One region of the Ruegeria sp. G7 genome, then DNA from elsewhere that is predicted to be linked to it. Evidence: riboswitches for the same ligand, from Rfam matches in the RefSeq annotation. Region 1 holds a riboswitch; the other holds the start of a gene.
The links. A riboswitch is a leader RNA that binds a small molecule or an ion and turns the genes downstream of it on or off. The one in region 1 is predicted to bind cobalamin.
Positions count from the first base shown of each region.

Region 1 (7,434 bases):
ACGTGCTGACAGGGTCCTGCAGTACCAGTCGGTGAACTGCAGCACGCCCGATTCCTGAGTGTCCGAATACGGGCCAGGTACATAGGCCGGGCTGTTGATGCCCTGCTGATTGTCCTCGACCACGCGACGATCTTCATCATTGGTGGCGATCCAGACCTCGGTCAGCCGCTTGATGTCGTAATCCAGCCCTTCCACGGCATCTTTGTGAACCAGCCATTTTGTAGTGACCTCGGATTCGGTCGCGCTGACGGGGGTGACGCGGAAGACGATCGAATGATCCGGCAGGAAGTGATTCCACGTCGTCGGGTAATGAAACTGTAGCAACGCTCCGGCATCGGCAAACGGAACCCGGCCCAGCCAGCGCCGCACAGCTGCCTTGCCATCCATGGTATAGCTTTCGGCCCCCTCTTTCAGCGGCATCCGCGCCACCCGAAACTGGCCATCGGTGCTCAGATGAAAGTTCGACGGCACCCCGGCGGCCTCGCACCGGTCGAAATGTGCCTGCAGATGTGCAGGCGTTTCACCGCCTTCGCCGATGCCGGTCACGCTGGGATCGTCAGGATAAGTGCGGCAAAGCGCAGGATGATTACCACCGCAGTGATAACATTCTCGGTTGTTCTCCCAGACCAGCTTCCAGTTCCCGTTCTCGATGATCGAGCTTTCATAGGCCACCTTGGCGTTGCCAAGATCATGCGGTTCAAGATAAGGCCGCGCCACATCGGCAAAGGCGTTGAAATCAGGCGCGTCCTCCGCAAGACAGATATAAACAAGCCCCGCCAATTCACGGCAATGCACGGACTTCAGACCGTGCTGCTTGGGGTCGAAATCAGGCCCCATATCGCGCGCCCACAGAAGCGATCCGTCCAGTTCATAGGTCCATTGGTGATACGGGCAGACCAGCTTGGGCGCGTTCCCCTTTGCGGCCTTGCAGATGATCGAGCCCCGATGCCGGCAGGTGTTGTGAAATGCACGAATCTGGTTGTCTGTGCCGCGCACGATGATCACGCGATATGCACCGATGGTATAGGTGACGTAATCACCCGACTTCACCAATTCGCAGGCCGGTATGGCAAACAGCCATTCGCGATAGTGGATGGCTTCCAGATCAGCCTGAAAAATAGCGGGATCGGTATAGAATGGCTGCTCAAGCGCATAGGCCGGGTTCCGGCGCGCCAACAGGCTTTGAATACTGCTCACTTATGGCTCTCCTGCCGCACGCCGCGGCACTGCTTGGGCAGATGGCAACAGGAGGCCCGCCCGGAAGCGTACGAGGATCACGCCCGGCAACAGCGCCCCCACCGCCACCCGCGGTTTGACATATCCACGAGGCTGGTTTCCGGACTTCGAAGGGGCTCGCGCCCGGTTTCGGCACCTTCCCGGGATCCTCGTCCCAGTGGTTGATCGCCGAACCCGACCTTCGTTACCGTTGCGGGGGCAGTGCCGGATTTGCACCGGCTTCCCAATTCTCCGCTGTCCGAGAATCAAACAGCGGCACCTCGTAGCGGCAAGATAAATTTACACCGCATCACCGCTGAAAGGCTTGCGACATTTCCCGTTCCAAAACAGACACCGCCCTGAATTCGCTGCCGCAAGAGCGAGGCTGTCCTCGGTTTGTTTTTGTTCTTCAATGGGTCAGATCGTCATCATGCAAGCGCAAAAACCCTGCGCTTTAATCGGGGCCGCGCGAGGTCAAGCTTGTCTCTCGGCGGCGGAACCAACACTGCGCCTTTCGAATGGTGCCGCTTAGCGGCGGGATCGATCATCGAACGCACCGTCTTATCGGTGGACGAAATCGCATCGACACATTTAGCGGCGATCACCCTGTTGACGACCCCCGGCAGGTCGCCTAAACGAGAACTCAAGGGCCCTTCTGGTGGAACGGTAGACACGAAGCATTCAAAATGCTTTGCCTCACGGCGTCCCGGTTCGAATCCGGGGAAGGGCACCATTCATCTCCACGACAACACGCATCGTTTCCACAAACTGGTCTGTCGCGTAACACTGCGGCTTTGCCCATCACCCCGTTTGCCCGAAATGCGCCATACCGGGCGCATGCTCCCGGGCGCGCCGCAAACACCGCGTGGGTGTGATCATGCGGCGGTATCAAGTGAAAAACCGCTATCGCGCGAAATGAGGCGACCACAGAGGTTGACCCCTCGACATGCGCATGGTTTGGCTTGGCGCAACACTTGCCGGGATATTTGTATCATATGTTGCGATCACTTTATGACTGGACCATTCGTCTGGCCGAGCACCCCCATGCGCTTTGGGCGCTGGCCGTTGTTGCCTTTATTGAAAGCTCATTTTTTCCGATCCCGCCCGATGTTCTGATGATCCCGATGATCCTTGCACGACCATCGCGGGCGTGGCTGATCGCATCCGTCGCGCTGGTGGCCTCGGTATTGGGTGGGATTTTGGGCTATGCAATCGGCGCGTTTTTCTACGAGAGCCTTGGCCAACCCGTATTGGAAGCAATGGGCAAAGCGCATGCGATGGAAGAATTCAACACGCGCTTTAATGACTTCGGCTTTTGGGCCGTGCTTGCGGCCGGCGTTACGCCATTTCCCTACAAAGTCATCACAATCATGTCCGGATGGACCGGGATGCCGCTGGGTACCTTCATTGCAACATCAATCCTGGCCCGCGCGCTGCGGTTCTTCTTGGTCGCCGGGCTGCTTTGGAAATTTGGCGAACCGATCCGGGACTTCATCGAAAAACGTCTGGGCCTGATGTTCACCCTGTTCATCATCCTGCTATTTGGCGGGTTTCTGGTGGTGAGATACCTATGACACGAAACGCCCTGATCTTACTGGCAGCTTCCGGGTCGGCCGCCCTGCTTTTGGGGGCCTGGGCATTTCAGTATCTCGGCGGGCTGGCACCTTGCACAATGTGCATCTGGCAACGCTATCCGCATGGCGCGGCGGTGATCCTGGGCGTATTGGCGCTGGCGTGGCCCGGGGCCCGCGCCCTGCCCTTGCTCGGGGCGCTTGCTGCGGCGACCACCGCCGGGATCGGCTTTTTTCATGCCGGCGTCGAAAAAGGCTGGTGGGAGGGGCCCACGACCTGCACATCCGGCCCCATCGGCGGGCTGAGCGCCGAAGAATTACTGGATCAGATCATGTCCGCCCCGCTGGTGCGTTGTGACGATATCGCGTGGGAAATGCTGGGGGTGTCCATGGCTGGCTGGAATGGCGTGCTCTCTAGCGTATTGGTTCTGATCTGGCTCGCCGCATGGCGGGCGCGCTAGGCGCTACTGCTGATCCAGTTCCGCGTCCCAGTACAAGAAATCGATCCAGCTTTCGTGCAGATGATTGGGCGGGAATTTGCGGCCAATGTTACGCAATGCCTCGGCATCGGGCTGACGCGGTGGCTTGTTCAGCGACATTCTGGCCTGACGCAAGGATTTCGATCCCTTGCGCAGGTTACACGGGCTGCAAGCCGCAACCACGTTCTGCCAGCTTGTAACCCCGCCTGCCGCACGCGGCACCACATGGTCAAAGGTCAGATTTTCGCGACTGCCGCAGTACTGACATTTGAATTCGTCCCGCAAAAATAAATTAAAGCGCGTGAAGGCCACGCGCTTTCTGGGTTTTACATAGTCTTTCAGAACAACGACCGAGGGTATTCGGATCTCGGTACTGGGGCTTCGGACAACTTCGTCGTATTCGGCAACGATATCGACCCTGTCCAGCCAAGCCGCCTTTATTGCCTCCTGCCAGGGCCACAAGGACAAGGGATAATAGGACAACGGCCGGTAATCGGCGTTCAAAACCAATGCCGGATGATGCTTGAGCGCACCGGTTTCCCTGACAAATTCGGCCCTGAAGTCTCCGTCCATATTGAATCGCTCCTCGCTCTGCTCTGCCCGTTTGTGACATCAGAGCGGGGAACACCCGCCCCGGCCTTACGCTGACTATATCTCGTGTTAAATCTCTGACAAGTGCCGAGTTCACACAACATCTCGGGTATTCGTTATGCCGAATCCGTAACAGATAAGTGACACTTATCCACAGGTTGCGCTGATGTGGCGCGGACGCTATGGCGGGGCATGTCCTGGTTCATTCGTTTCAACAAACCCTATGACGTGCTGCCGCAGTTCACGGACCGCGCCAATGCGGACTCGCCCCGCAGCACGCTGTCGGATTTCATCGACCTGCCCGGCGTCTATCCTGCCGGTCGTCTGGATCGCGACAGCGAGGGGCTGATGCTATTGACCGATCAGGGGCGTCTGCAGGCGCAGATATCCGACCCCAAGCACAAAATGACCAAGACTTATTGGGTTCAGGTCGAAGGGCTTCCCGATGCGGCGGCGCTGACTGCGCTGCGCCAGGGCGTCGAACTGAAAGACGGCCTGACCCGGCCCGCCAAGGCGCGCCTGATTGACGAACCCGAGGACCTCTGGCCGCGTACCCCACCGATCCGGGTGCGCCAGACCGTGCCGGACTGCTGGCTTGAACTGACACTCCGCGAGGGTCGCAACCGTCAGGTACGCCGGATGACGGCAGCCGTCGGCCACCCGACCCTGCGTCTGATCCGCGCCCGCATCGGAGACTGGTCGCTCGACGGGCTTGCGCCCGGACAGTGGGACAGCCTGCCCATGCCCACCCTGAGCGTGGCACCACAGCGCAAACGCGACCGCCGCCTGCGTCGGTGACAAAAACCGCGCGATGTGATAGGCTTAAGGGATGAAGGTGACACCAGACATCCCGGCCCCATCGGCCATTCTGGAAGCCGCGCTTTATGTCGATGATCTGGACGCGGCCGAAGACTTCTATGGCCAGATACTGGGCCTTGAGAAAATCCAGCGCGTGACCGATCGCCATGTGTTCTATCGGGTCGGTGGGTCGGTTCTGCTGCTGTTCAACGCCGATGAGACCGAGAAACCACCCGGCAACCCCGACCTGCCCGTCCCGCCGCATGGCGCACGCGGACCGGGCCATGTCTGCCTTGTACTCAGCCGCGATGACATCGCCGTAATGCGCAAGCACCTGCTGGACTGGAACGTTCCGCTGGATACCGAGTTCGACTGGCCCAACGGGGCCCGCTCACTTTACGTCCGCGACCCTGCAGGAAATTCGATTGAATTCGCCGAGGCGCATCTGTGGGGCTAAGACCCCACGACTAAGCTCAGAGGCTCAGCTTGTCGCGCATGAACGCCAAAGCAACGCTCAGACCATCCGGAGCAATGCCATGGCCCGTGCCCTTCATGACATGGGCATAGACCTCTTTGAACCCGGCACTCTGCAAGGCTTCGGCTGCTTCGGGCAGCGATTGCGGCGGCACAACATCGTCGGCGTCGCCATGCACCAGCAGAACGGGCATCCGGCTGACCACCTCATCCGGCAGCAAATCCGGCTCCAGCAGTCGTCCCGAGAAGGCGACGATCCCGGCCACCGGGTCTTCACGACGCGGGGCGACGTGCAGGCTCATCATGGTGCCTTGGCTGAAGCCAAACAGAACGACCTGCTCGGGCAGAACATCCTCATCCACCATCAGCGCGTCCAGAAAGGCGTTGAAATCCTCAACCGCCATTTCCATCCCGCGCCGGGCCTCTTCCTCGGACGAGCCATCGATCCACGGGATCGGGAACCACTGAAAACCGTTGGGCATGCCGGCAATCTGCTCGGGCGCATCGGGGGCCACGAACAGCGTATCCGGCAGGTGTTCCCCCAGCGGATCAGCCAGACCCAGCAGGTCGGCACCGTTCGCACCATAGCCATGCACAAACACCACGACCGAGCGTGTATCCCCCGAGACCGGCTCTTTCCTCAGCGCATTCAAAACCCGTGTCATCTGATCCCTTCTCTGTCTTTGGCGACCCGGTAATAGGCCCACAACACCCGCGCCGCAACGGATCGCCAGGGCGACCACGCTTCGGCCATCTGGCGTAATTCTTTGTCGGTTGGTCTTTTCGGCAAGTCATAAAGGATGCGCGCCGCCTCTTGCAGGGCCAGATCGCCCGGCGCAATCACATCGGCGCGACCCAGCGAGAACATCGCATAAATCTCGGCGGTCCAGACACCGATGCCCGGCACCTCGGTCAGGATCGCCACCACCTGATCATCCGGTGCATCGCGCAGCGCCTTGTAATCGATCCGCGCCTCGGCCAGCGCACGGGCATAGCGGATTTTCTGACGGCTGAGCCCAACCGCGCGCAAATCGTCATCCGTCGCCCACATGATCTTGCGCGGGCCGGTCAGTTTGGCATCCCGCAACCGCTTCCAGATCGCATTGGCCGACGCCACACTGACCTGCTGGCTGACGATCGCGCTGAGAAGCTGGGCAAACCCATCCGGCTTGCGCCGAAGCGGCAGCGGCCCGGTCTGGTCCATCGCATAAGCCATCCGCGGGCAGGCCCCGGCCAGCCACTCGGCCCCTTCGGTCACGCAGTCCGGTGTTTCGATGATGCGTCCAACGGACATGCGCTCTCCGATAAGTGATCCTTGCCTGCACGTTAGGCGGATGTGCCGCATATGCAACCCGCTTGTGCCACATCGCAATCGCCGATAACCATTTGCCCATGACGATGACCGCAGCCACCCCGGACGACAGCCAGGCCAAGCGCAACGTCGCCGTACTTGTGGCGGCGCAGGCCGTGCTGGGCGCGCAGATGCCGATGATGTTCATCGTCGGCGGGCTGGCCGGGCAATCGCTGGCCAGCAACGCCTGTCTAGCCACATTGCCGATCTCGCTGATCGTTCTGGGCTCGATGATGGCGGCGACGCCGATCTCTGCCATCATGCAGCGCTGGGGGAGGCGCGCGGGGTTTCTTGTCGGCTCAACCGCGGGTGCTGCGGGTGGGGTAATCGGCGCTTATGGCCTGTATCTGGGTTCGTTCCCGTTGTTCCTTGTCGGCAGCTTCCTGACCGGCATCTACATGAGCGCGCATGGCTTCTATCGCTTTGCCGCTGCCGACACCGCATCTGACGCATTTCGGCCCAAAGCCATATCCTACGTCATGGCCGGAGGGCTGGCGGCAGCGATCATTGGCCCGCAGATCGTCAAGCTGACCTCGCAGGCCTATGTGATTCCGTTTCTGGGCACTTATCTGGCCGTCATCGCGATCAACGTCTTCGGCTCGGCGCTGTTCTTCTTTCTCGACATCCCGACCCCGCCTAAGCCCACAAAGGAAGACCCCAAAGGTCGCACCCGGCTCGAGCTGCTGAAAACACCGCGCATCGCGGTGGCGATCATCTGCGCGATGGTTTCATACGCGTTAATGAACCTTGTGATGACATCGACGCCGCTGGCCGTTGTCGGCTGCGGTTACACCGAGGGCGATGCGGCAGACATCGTCACCAGTCACGTGCTGGCCATGTATATTCCCAGCTTCTTCACCGGCCATCTGATCGCACGGTTCGGGGTCGAAAAAATCGTGGCGCTTGGTTTGGCCATTCTCGGCGGGGCTGGCATCGTGGCCCTGCAAGGCGTTGA
Region 1 is NZ_JBQFIL010000001.1:3,040,464-3,047,897, forward strand. Features, by position in the region: gene ACR3EN_RS15300 (aromatic ring-hydroxylating oxygenase subunit alpha) at 1-1,197, opposite strand, end outside; cobalamin riboswitch at 1,311-1,514, opposite strand; tRNA gene ACR3EN_RS15305 (tRNA-Leu) at 1,865-1,948, shown strand; gene ACR3EN_RS15310 (YqaA family protein) at 2,211-2,789, shown strand; gene ACR3EN_RS15315 (disulfide bond formation protein B) at 2,786-3,247, shown strand; gene ACR3EN_RS15320 (HNH endonuclease) at 3,251-3,838, opposite strand; gene ACR3EN_RS15325 (pseudouridine synthase) at 4,049-4,654, shown strand; gene ACR3EN_RS15330 (VOC family protein) at 4,686-5,111, shown strand; gene ACR3EN_RS15335 (alpha/beta hydrolase) at 5,128-5,793, opposite strand; gene ACR3EN_RS15340 (DNA-3-methyladenine glycosylase family protein) at 5,790-6,422, opposite strand; gene ACR3EN_RS15345 (MFS transporter) at 6,521-7,434, shown strand, end outside.

Region 2 (7,434 bases), on a different contig from region 1:
ATCGCAATCTCGAACTCGACCCCCGGCTATCAAATGTCCTGAGGCAAGCCTTGCTTGCGGGTATGTTCGCGGTCGGTGCGGCGTTTAAATCAGCCCGAAGCAGGATCGCTATACAGCCTGATGGACCTCGATAATGTTACCTTCAGGGTCATGAAAAAAGATCTGATGCCATTCTTTGGCAAAGGCGGTCCCATAATCGGAATACGGAATTCCATTGGCTTCGAGCACAGTCTTGAAGGCTGCGATATCATCTGTCCGAAACGCGATATGGCCGCGCTCGACCGGGTTGATCGCTTCACCATGTTTAAAGGCCAGATCCAGATTCCGCTCGGCTAGGTGCATCTGCATCGCACCATCCGTGGCGAAACGAATTTTGCCATCATAACCCTTCTCATCCGTGGCCTCCGGGCGTGGAAAGTTCTCGATAGGAATGTTATCCAGGCCCAGCACGTCTGTATAAAAACGATGCAATCGTTCGATATCGTCCGAGACATAGTTGATGTGATGGAATTCGAGTTTCATAGCAGTAGCTTCCACTTGATTTTCAGGGGAAAGAAACCCGATGAACCCTTCTCTGGCAACCCTCAGGCTGGCAAGTGTAGTAACACCGAAGCTTCATCATGCTGGCCAAGTCTGGATCACAGCATAGTGTAGAATTGCCGAAGGTTCAGGGCATCCGGTTCGCGCCGGAGATGTGGAATGGCAAATGCCGCCTGAGCCGTTGCGTCCCCTCTTGTTCCGGAACCCCGCCTATATGGCCTTGAACACAAGTTCGAACATCTGCGCGAATTGGGGTGCAATCAGTCCACCTTAGCGTGGCGGCGTCTCAATGCGTCGGACCGTGCGAATTGCCTGCTGGGCTGTTGCGGGCGTCTGGTCGCCGCACGACAGGTCTTAGGTGCTGAACCGTTTAACGCCGGGTGCGCGCGGTTCTGAATAGCAGCAGAAACACGAAAACCGATCCGATTGAGGTGGTGACAATGCCCACCGGCAATTCCTGTGGCGCCAGCAGCAATCTGCTCAGGATATCTGACCCTGTCAGCAAGGCTGCTCCCACGATCGCGGCAGTCGGCAGCAAATGGCGATGCAAAGGCCCGGCAATGCCGCGTGCGATGTGGGGCACCATCAAGCCGACAAAACCGATCACCCCGGCGACCGAGACAAAAACAGCCGTCGCAAGCGCCGCAACGAAGAACATGCTGAATCGCAGACCCTGCACCGGGACACCCAGAGTGCTTGCTGTCAGATCTCCAGTCAGCAATGCATCAAGCCAACGGCTGCGATAAAGCGAATAGCTTAAGATCAAAAGCAGGCCCACACACACCAATGGGAAGGTTTCCCATCGGGCCAGGCCCAGCCCACCGAGCATCCAGAAGATCACCGAATGCGCGGCCCGGTTGTCGCCGGCAAAGATCAGGTAATTGGTGATGGCCGAAAACAGAAAGGATACCGCAAGCCCCGCCAAAATCAGCTTTTCTGGTGCACTGGTTTTCAACCCATGCACCAGCGCCAAAACGATCCCCGAGGCGACAAGACCGCCGCAGAACGCGGCGAGCGGCAACGTCCAGAACCCCAGAATATCTCCGGTAACGGTAATCACGAATACCGCGCCTGCTGCCGCGCCCGAGGACAGACCAAACAGGAAGGGGTCGGCCAGATCGTTGCGCGTTGTCGTTTGCAGTACCACGCCAACTATCCCAAGCCCTGCACCAATCACTGCCGCAAACAAGGCGCGTGGCAGGCGCAGGTCAAAGACGATGCGGTGCATCGGAGACATCTCGCCACCCACCAACCCGGTGCCAAGCAGCACAGCCTCGACCGTTTCGGAGACCGGAATCGAAGTCGTGCCATAGATGGTCGACACCAGCAAAAGGGCGGTCAGAACGACCGCCCCCAGCAACAGCGTGAGGCCCAATCGGCCCATATCAGTTGAGGCCTGGATGCATGGCCTCGGCCATTTTCGAAATTGCCGCGATATTAGCGGGTCCGGGGGTCAGCTCCTCATAGCGAAGACCAATCCAGCGCTGGTCCTTGACCGCGTCGGTTTGCGACATCACCGGATGTTCCTGCAGGAATTTGAAGGTATCCGCCGCGCCATTGCCGGTCTGATAGTCGAGCAGCACAAGGAATTCGGGGTTCGAAGCGGCAACCGTCTCCCACGAGGTACGACCCCAGCTCGTGTCCATGTCATGGGTGACATTCTGACCGCCTGCCGCCGCAATCATCGCGTCGGGGATCGCGAATTTACCCGCCGTAAACGGAGCATCCGCCGGACCATCCAGCAGGAAGACACGCGGCTTGGCCAGATCGGCAGTCTTGGCTTTGATCGACGAGAGCTCATCTTTCCAGCCAGAAACCAGTGCCTCGGCTTTGTCTTCGACCTGCATGACCTTGCCAAGTCGCAGGACGTCGTCGAACAGCAGGTTCATGCTGGCTTCGGGGCGGTCTTTATCCAGATGCACGCAGCTTTCGGTCAGGATCATGGTCTTGATCCCGAACGGTTCCAGCGTGTCAGGCGTGACATCACCGCCGGGCTTCATGCCATAATACCAACCCGCGAAATACAAATCCGGCTCGACCGCTACAAGGGTCTCGACGGTCGGGTATTTCGGTGCAAGCTCGGGGATGTCGCCGCGTAATTTATCGAACTCGGGGCTTGTCTTGTACCAGCCGGTGATGCCGGTCAGGCCGACGATCCTGTCCTGCAAACCCAGGGCGAAAGCCATGTCGGTCATGTTCATGTCATGCACAACCAGACGCTCGGGGGGCGCATCAAAGACCAGCGGTTCGCCGCAATTGTCGACGGTTATCCCTTGCGCGGCAGCGCCGCTTGCCATGGCAGCAATAAACACCGCGGGCCAGATTGGTTTCACGAATAATCTCCTGAGTTTAAGTGGGAACTGTTGTTCTTCGGATGTCCAGTACCGGAATGACGCGCCCTTCGTGGTGAAAACACAGATAGTCGACACCAAAGGTTTCGCGTACCCGCTCTCCGGTCAGCACCTCATCAACCGGGCCAAATCCCGTCAGCCGCGTGGATTTCATCAACGCGACATGGGTCGCGAATTCGGGGATCATGACCAGATCATGCACGATCATGACCACCGTAATCCCCAGATCCGCAACCAGAGACAGCATGCGCCCTTTCGCATCGGGGTCCAGATGGTTCGTCGGCTCGTCCAGAAACAGAAGCGACGGGTTCTGGGCCAGCGCGCGCGATGTGAGCCCGCTGTCGCTCACCACCGGAAAGCTGCGCCATCCGCTTTTGCGCAAGAGGCGCGAGGCCAGTCAGATTCAGAATCCGGTCCAGCTCTTGCTGGTGCGCACGTGCGGAGCGGTCGGTAAGGATCGGTATCTGGCCCAGAGCCACGTAATCGCGAAGCGACAGACGCCCATCTGGCATCTCTTGCTGGCCGACCACGGCGATAACACGCGCCCGTTCGTTGGCTGAGAACTGCTTGAGGCTTCGCCCATTGATCTGAACATCGCCCAGAGACAGCCCTTCGGCACCGCAAAGCAGATTGAGCAAGGTGGTTTTACCCGCGCCGTTCGGGCCAGCAATCGCCAGAATCGAGCCTTCGGTCAGCTCAAAACTGACATTCTGCAGCAGCACATCGCCATTTAGCGCATAGTATTCGAGGTTCGAGGCAACAAGGAACGGCTGGGGTGTCATAGCGGTACCTGCTGACCAATCGGCGGCATCCGCGATAGGGTCTTAGCGGATAGTGCACCGGGCCGCTCGGTCGCTTTGGTCCAGCCATTCGCGCTTTGTTGGTACTGAAGGGCAAACTCGGCCAATGCGTCAATCTCGGCCGGGGTCTGGATATCACCAAACAGATATTGCGCCTTGCCTACAGCCTGAAAGCCCACAGTCGTCGGGTGCGCACACCCGGCCATGCAATCAACGCCGCGGATCGCAAAGCCCTCGGGCAATCGGGGTGCAAGGGACTCTTGTATTGCCGACAAGGTCTGCGCGCCGGAACAGGTGGCGCAGATCAGCACAAAATGATCAGGAGTCTTCACACACGCGCCCTCTGCCTCTGCCCAGATGCATCGGGAAGGTGCCAAATATGTCAACACGTGTCAGACGTGCCATCAAAGCCTCCTTCCAGGACGCCCCGTCCCGGGTTGGTTGAACATCTGATGGCAGGTCTCCTGACTCGCGGGTCTCGGCTTGGCCATCCTTCCCGGCCGAAAAGGCCAGTGGTTGCTTGGCTTTGCTCGCCGCTTACAGTTGCGGGGGCAGTTACGGGTTTGACCGAAGCGGGCCGCACCGTATTCCCTTTTCATCCCGCGGCCATAGCCTTGGGAACCATCGCAGGACTCAGTGCCTTAGAACAATGGATGGGTCAATATGAAAGTTACCGGGCGTGAGCGGTCGAACGCGCACAATCCCCTTGCCCGCCCTTTCGTGTCCCAGCTGGATTGGATAAGAGGGATCAACCCCTGCATGATGCGCAGGACAGGGTTTCCATCCAATCAGGAGCCAGCCCATGCCTTTTTCCCGCCTCGCTCTGGCCGCAGCCATCGCCATCGCGTCACCCGTTCCGACCCTTGCGCAAGCTGCTGATGAGCGCGCCGCGCCCTTATCGCTCGAGTTGAATACGGTGCAGGAGGTGAACGGCGCCTGCCGTCTGACCTTTGTTGTGCACAATCAAACCGAAAGCGAAATCGAGAAAGCTGCGTTCGAAACCGTCATTTTCGACAAGTCCGGCGGCGTGGTCACGCTGTCGCTGTTTGACTTTCGCGACCTGCCGCGCGACCGGCCGCGGGTGCGTCAGTTCAGCCTGCCTGATCTCGATTGCACCTCGATCCGTCGTGTCCTGATCAATGGCGCAAACAGCTGCGTTGTCAGCGGCTCGGAAAGCGATATCTGTGCAACAGAGTTGAACCTGACCAGCCGGATCGATGTGGAGCTCTTAGGATGAATGCACTTGAGGCCCTGCGCCAGATCGTAGCCCTCGGAGGGCCGGTTGTGGCCATTCTGATCGTCATGTCCGTGCTGGCGCTGGCTGTGACGCTTTACAAGCTGTGGCAATTCACGGTGACCGGTGTTGGGCGGCATCGCGTTCTCACGCAGGCGCTGAACGCATGGGATGCAGGTGATCATCAGACAGCCCGGGCCCGTCTAGCCAAAAGCCACAGCTATCTGGCCCCGTTGGTTGGCGCCGCCATGGATGCGCCGGACTTGCCCGGACTGGATGATCGCCTTGACGCCGAGGCCGGTCTGGCCTTGGCCGGGTTGGAGCGCGGCTTTCGGCTGCTCGATACGGTCGCCCAGCTTGCGCCCCTACTGGGGCTTTTCGGCACGGTTCTGGGGATGATCGAAGCGTTCCAAAGCTTGCAGCAGGCCGGCAGTTCGGTTGATCCATCCCTGCTGGCAGGCGGCATCTGGGTGGCGCTGATCACCACTGCGGTAGGGCTTGCGGTTGCCATGCCGACGTCGATGATACTGTCCTGGTTCGAAAGCCGGACGGCACGCGAGCGCGTCTTCGCCGACAAGGCGCTGCGCACCGTGCTGGTGCCCGGACAGTTGGCCACCGAAGAAGAAACCTTATCCGCCGTGCCGGAACATGCGTAACCGGGCGCCATTTGTCAGGCGCACGTTGTCGATGACACCGCTCATCGATGTAATATTCTTGCTGTTGCTCTTCTTCATGCTCACCTCGACCTTTTCGAAATTCGGCGAGATTGAACTAACGAGCTCAATCGGAGGCAACGCGCAAACCAGCGAACCGTCAGAGCGGACTTTTCTGCAGCTCGGAGCCGACCGTCTGGTATTGAACGGGACATCAACCACGCTGGACGATCTCGTGACGCAGGTCGAGACCGGGCAGCTTCTTGTCAGCCTTGACGACGACGTGACCGCACAGCGCCTTGCGGATTTGCTGGTCCGTCTGCGCGGACGCGACGGGCTCAGCGTGTTGGTGCTGGAGTGAGCGGATGATCCAACCGTCCACCCCCCGCCGCAAGCGCGACTCGACCATTGCCCTGATCAATGTCGTGTTCCTGATGCTGATCTTCTTTCTGATCGCAGGGACCATAGCACCACCGCTGGACCCCGATCTGGATCTTGTAGACACAACCGAACTGGACGGGCGTGAGCCGCCCGACGCGCTGGTGCTGCACAAGGATGGCACGCTCAGCTTCCGTGGCGTGCCAACTGACGCAGAAACATTCATGGCCAATCACATTGAAGGCCCGGTCCGGATCGTCCCGGATCGCGAAGCACCCGGCGCGCGCCTGATCGAAGTCACCGGCCTGCTGCGCCGCAATGGCGCGCCATCCGTGTTTCTTGTAACAAAGCGGACGCTGCAATGATCCGCGGGTCGGTCATAGTTGCCGTATTGGCCATTCTGTTGTCGCTGATCCTGCATATCTTTGGCTTGAGCATGACCGCAGCGCCCGTCGCGGATGCGCCATCCACACAGGGCAATAGCGACGCGGTGGACCTGAGTAACAGTTTCGAAGATCTGGCAGAGACGCCGACCGACCCGGAAGAACCCGAAGCCGCCGAGACCCCGGAGCCGCAAGAGGCAGAGATCCCGACCAGCGAAGCTCTGGTAGCCTCGGACGATCCGCAACGGGTCTTCTCCCCCGATTTTGGTGAGGCCGAAAGGGTTCAGCCTGACGTGGTCGAGCCGCAGGACGCAGAGCCCGCCGACCCGTCCGATAGCGACGACCCAGCACGCGCCGATACCGAGACGGTAGAGCCGACCTCGGTCGATGAAACGGCCGAAATCCCGCAAGGGGAACCGGTTGCGGAAGCCGACCCTGTCGAGGCCGAGACGCCAGCGCCCGCCGTGATCGAAGCCATCGAGCCCGCGGAAGACGCAGACATCGCAGTGTCAGAGCAGGCCGTGACGGAATCCGTCCGCCCACGCCTGCCGGACCGCAAACCGACCGATGCCCCGGATGGGGCGACCGACAGCAACGACCAGTTCGCCCAATTGCGCTTTCCACAACAATTGATCGAATCTCCCTTGCAGACGTTTCAGCGTCAGGGGACCGATGCCTTCACCCGAGGCGATCAAGAGCGTCAGTCAGGCGGGCGCGGACCGGGCAATTCAAATACGACGAACTATGCTGGTCAGGTGCTGGTGCATCTGAACCGAACGCCTGCTGTGTTTGTCCCGGTCCGGGGCTTCGCGCGTGTCTTCTTCCAGATCGACCCCGATGGCTCGCTTGCATGGGTCGAAATCACCGACAGTTCGGGCTCGAACCAGATCGACCGCGCCGCCCGAGAGCAAATTCGCCGGGCCGCCCCGTTCCCGCCCCCACCGGGCGGTGTCAGCCGCAAACTGTCCTTCTATTATCAGAATGGCTAAGCGCCAGCCCGGTCAGCCGTTCTCGGCCTTTGACGAATAATAATATGCGATCGCCTGCGCCCGGTTCTTGATCGACAGCTTTTCATAGATGTTCGACAGGTGAAAC
Region 2 is NZ_JBQFIL010000002.1:204,968-212,401, forward strand. Features, by position in the region: gene ACR3EN_RS17695 (PLP-dependent cysteine synthase family protein) at 1-42, shown strand, start outside; gene ACR3EN_RS17700 (VOC family protein) at 109-522, opposite strand; gene ACR3EN_RS17705 (FecCD family ABC transporter permease) at 911-1,924, opposite strand; gene ACR3EN_RS17710 (ABC transporter substrate-binding protein) at 1,926-2,873, opposite strand; gene ACR3EN_RS17715 (hypothetical protein) at 2,890-3,138, opposite strand; gene ACR3EN_RS17720 (ATP-binding cassette domain-containing protein) at 3,086-3,673, opposite strand; gene ACR3EN_RS17725 (DUF1636 family protein) at 3,670-4,023, opposite strand; cobalamin riboswitch at 4,129-4,332, opposite strand; gene ACR3EN_RS17730 (hypothetical protein) at 4,494-4,928, shown strand; gene ACR3EN_RS17735 (MotA/TolQ/ExbB proton channel family protein) at 4,925-5,581, shown strand; gene ACR3EN_RS17740 (ExbD/TolR family protein) at 5,613-5,939, shown strand; gene ACR3EN_RS17745 (ExbD/TolR family protein) at 5,944-6,321, shown strand; gene ACR3EN_RS17750 (energy transducer TonB family protein) at 6,318-7,328, shown strand; gene ACR3EN_RS17755 (response regulator transcription factor) at 7,341-7,434, opposite strand, start outside.
Region 2: it holds a riboswitch for cobalamin, as region 1 does, so the genes downstream of both, ACR3EN_RS17725 (DUF1636 family protein) here and ACR3EN_RS15300 (aromatic ring-hydroxylating oxygenase subunit alpha) in region 1, are expected to answer to the same signal.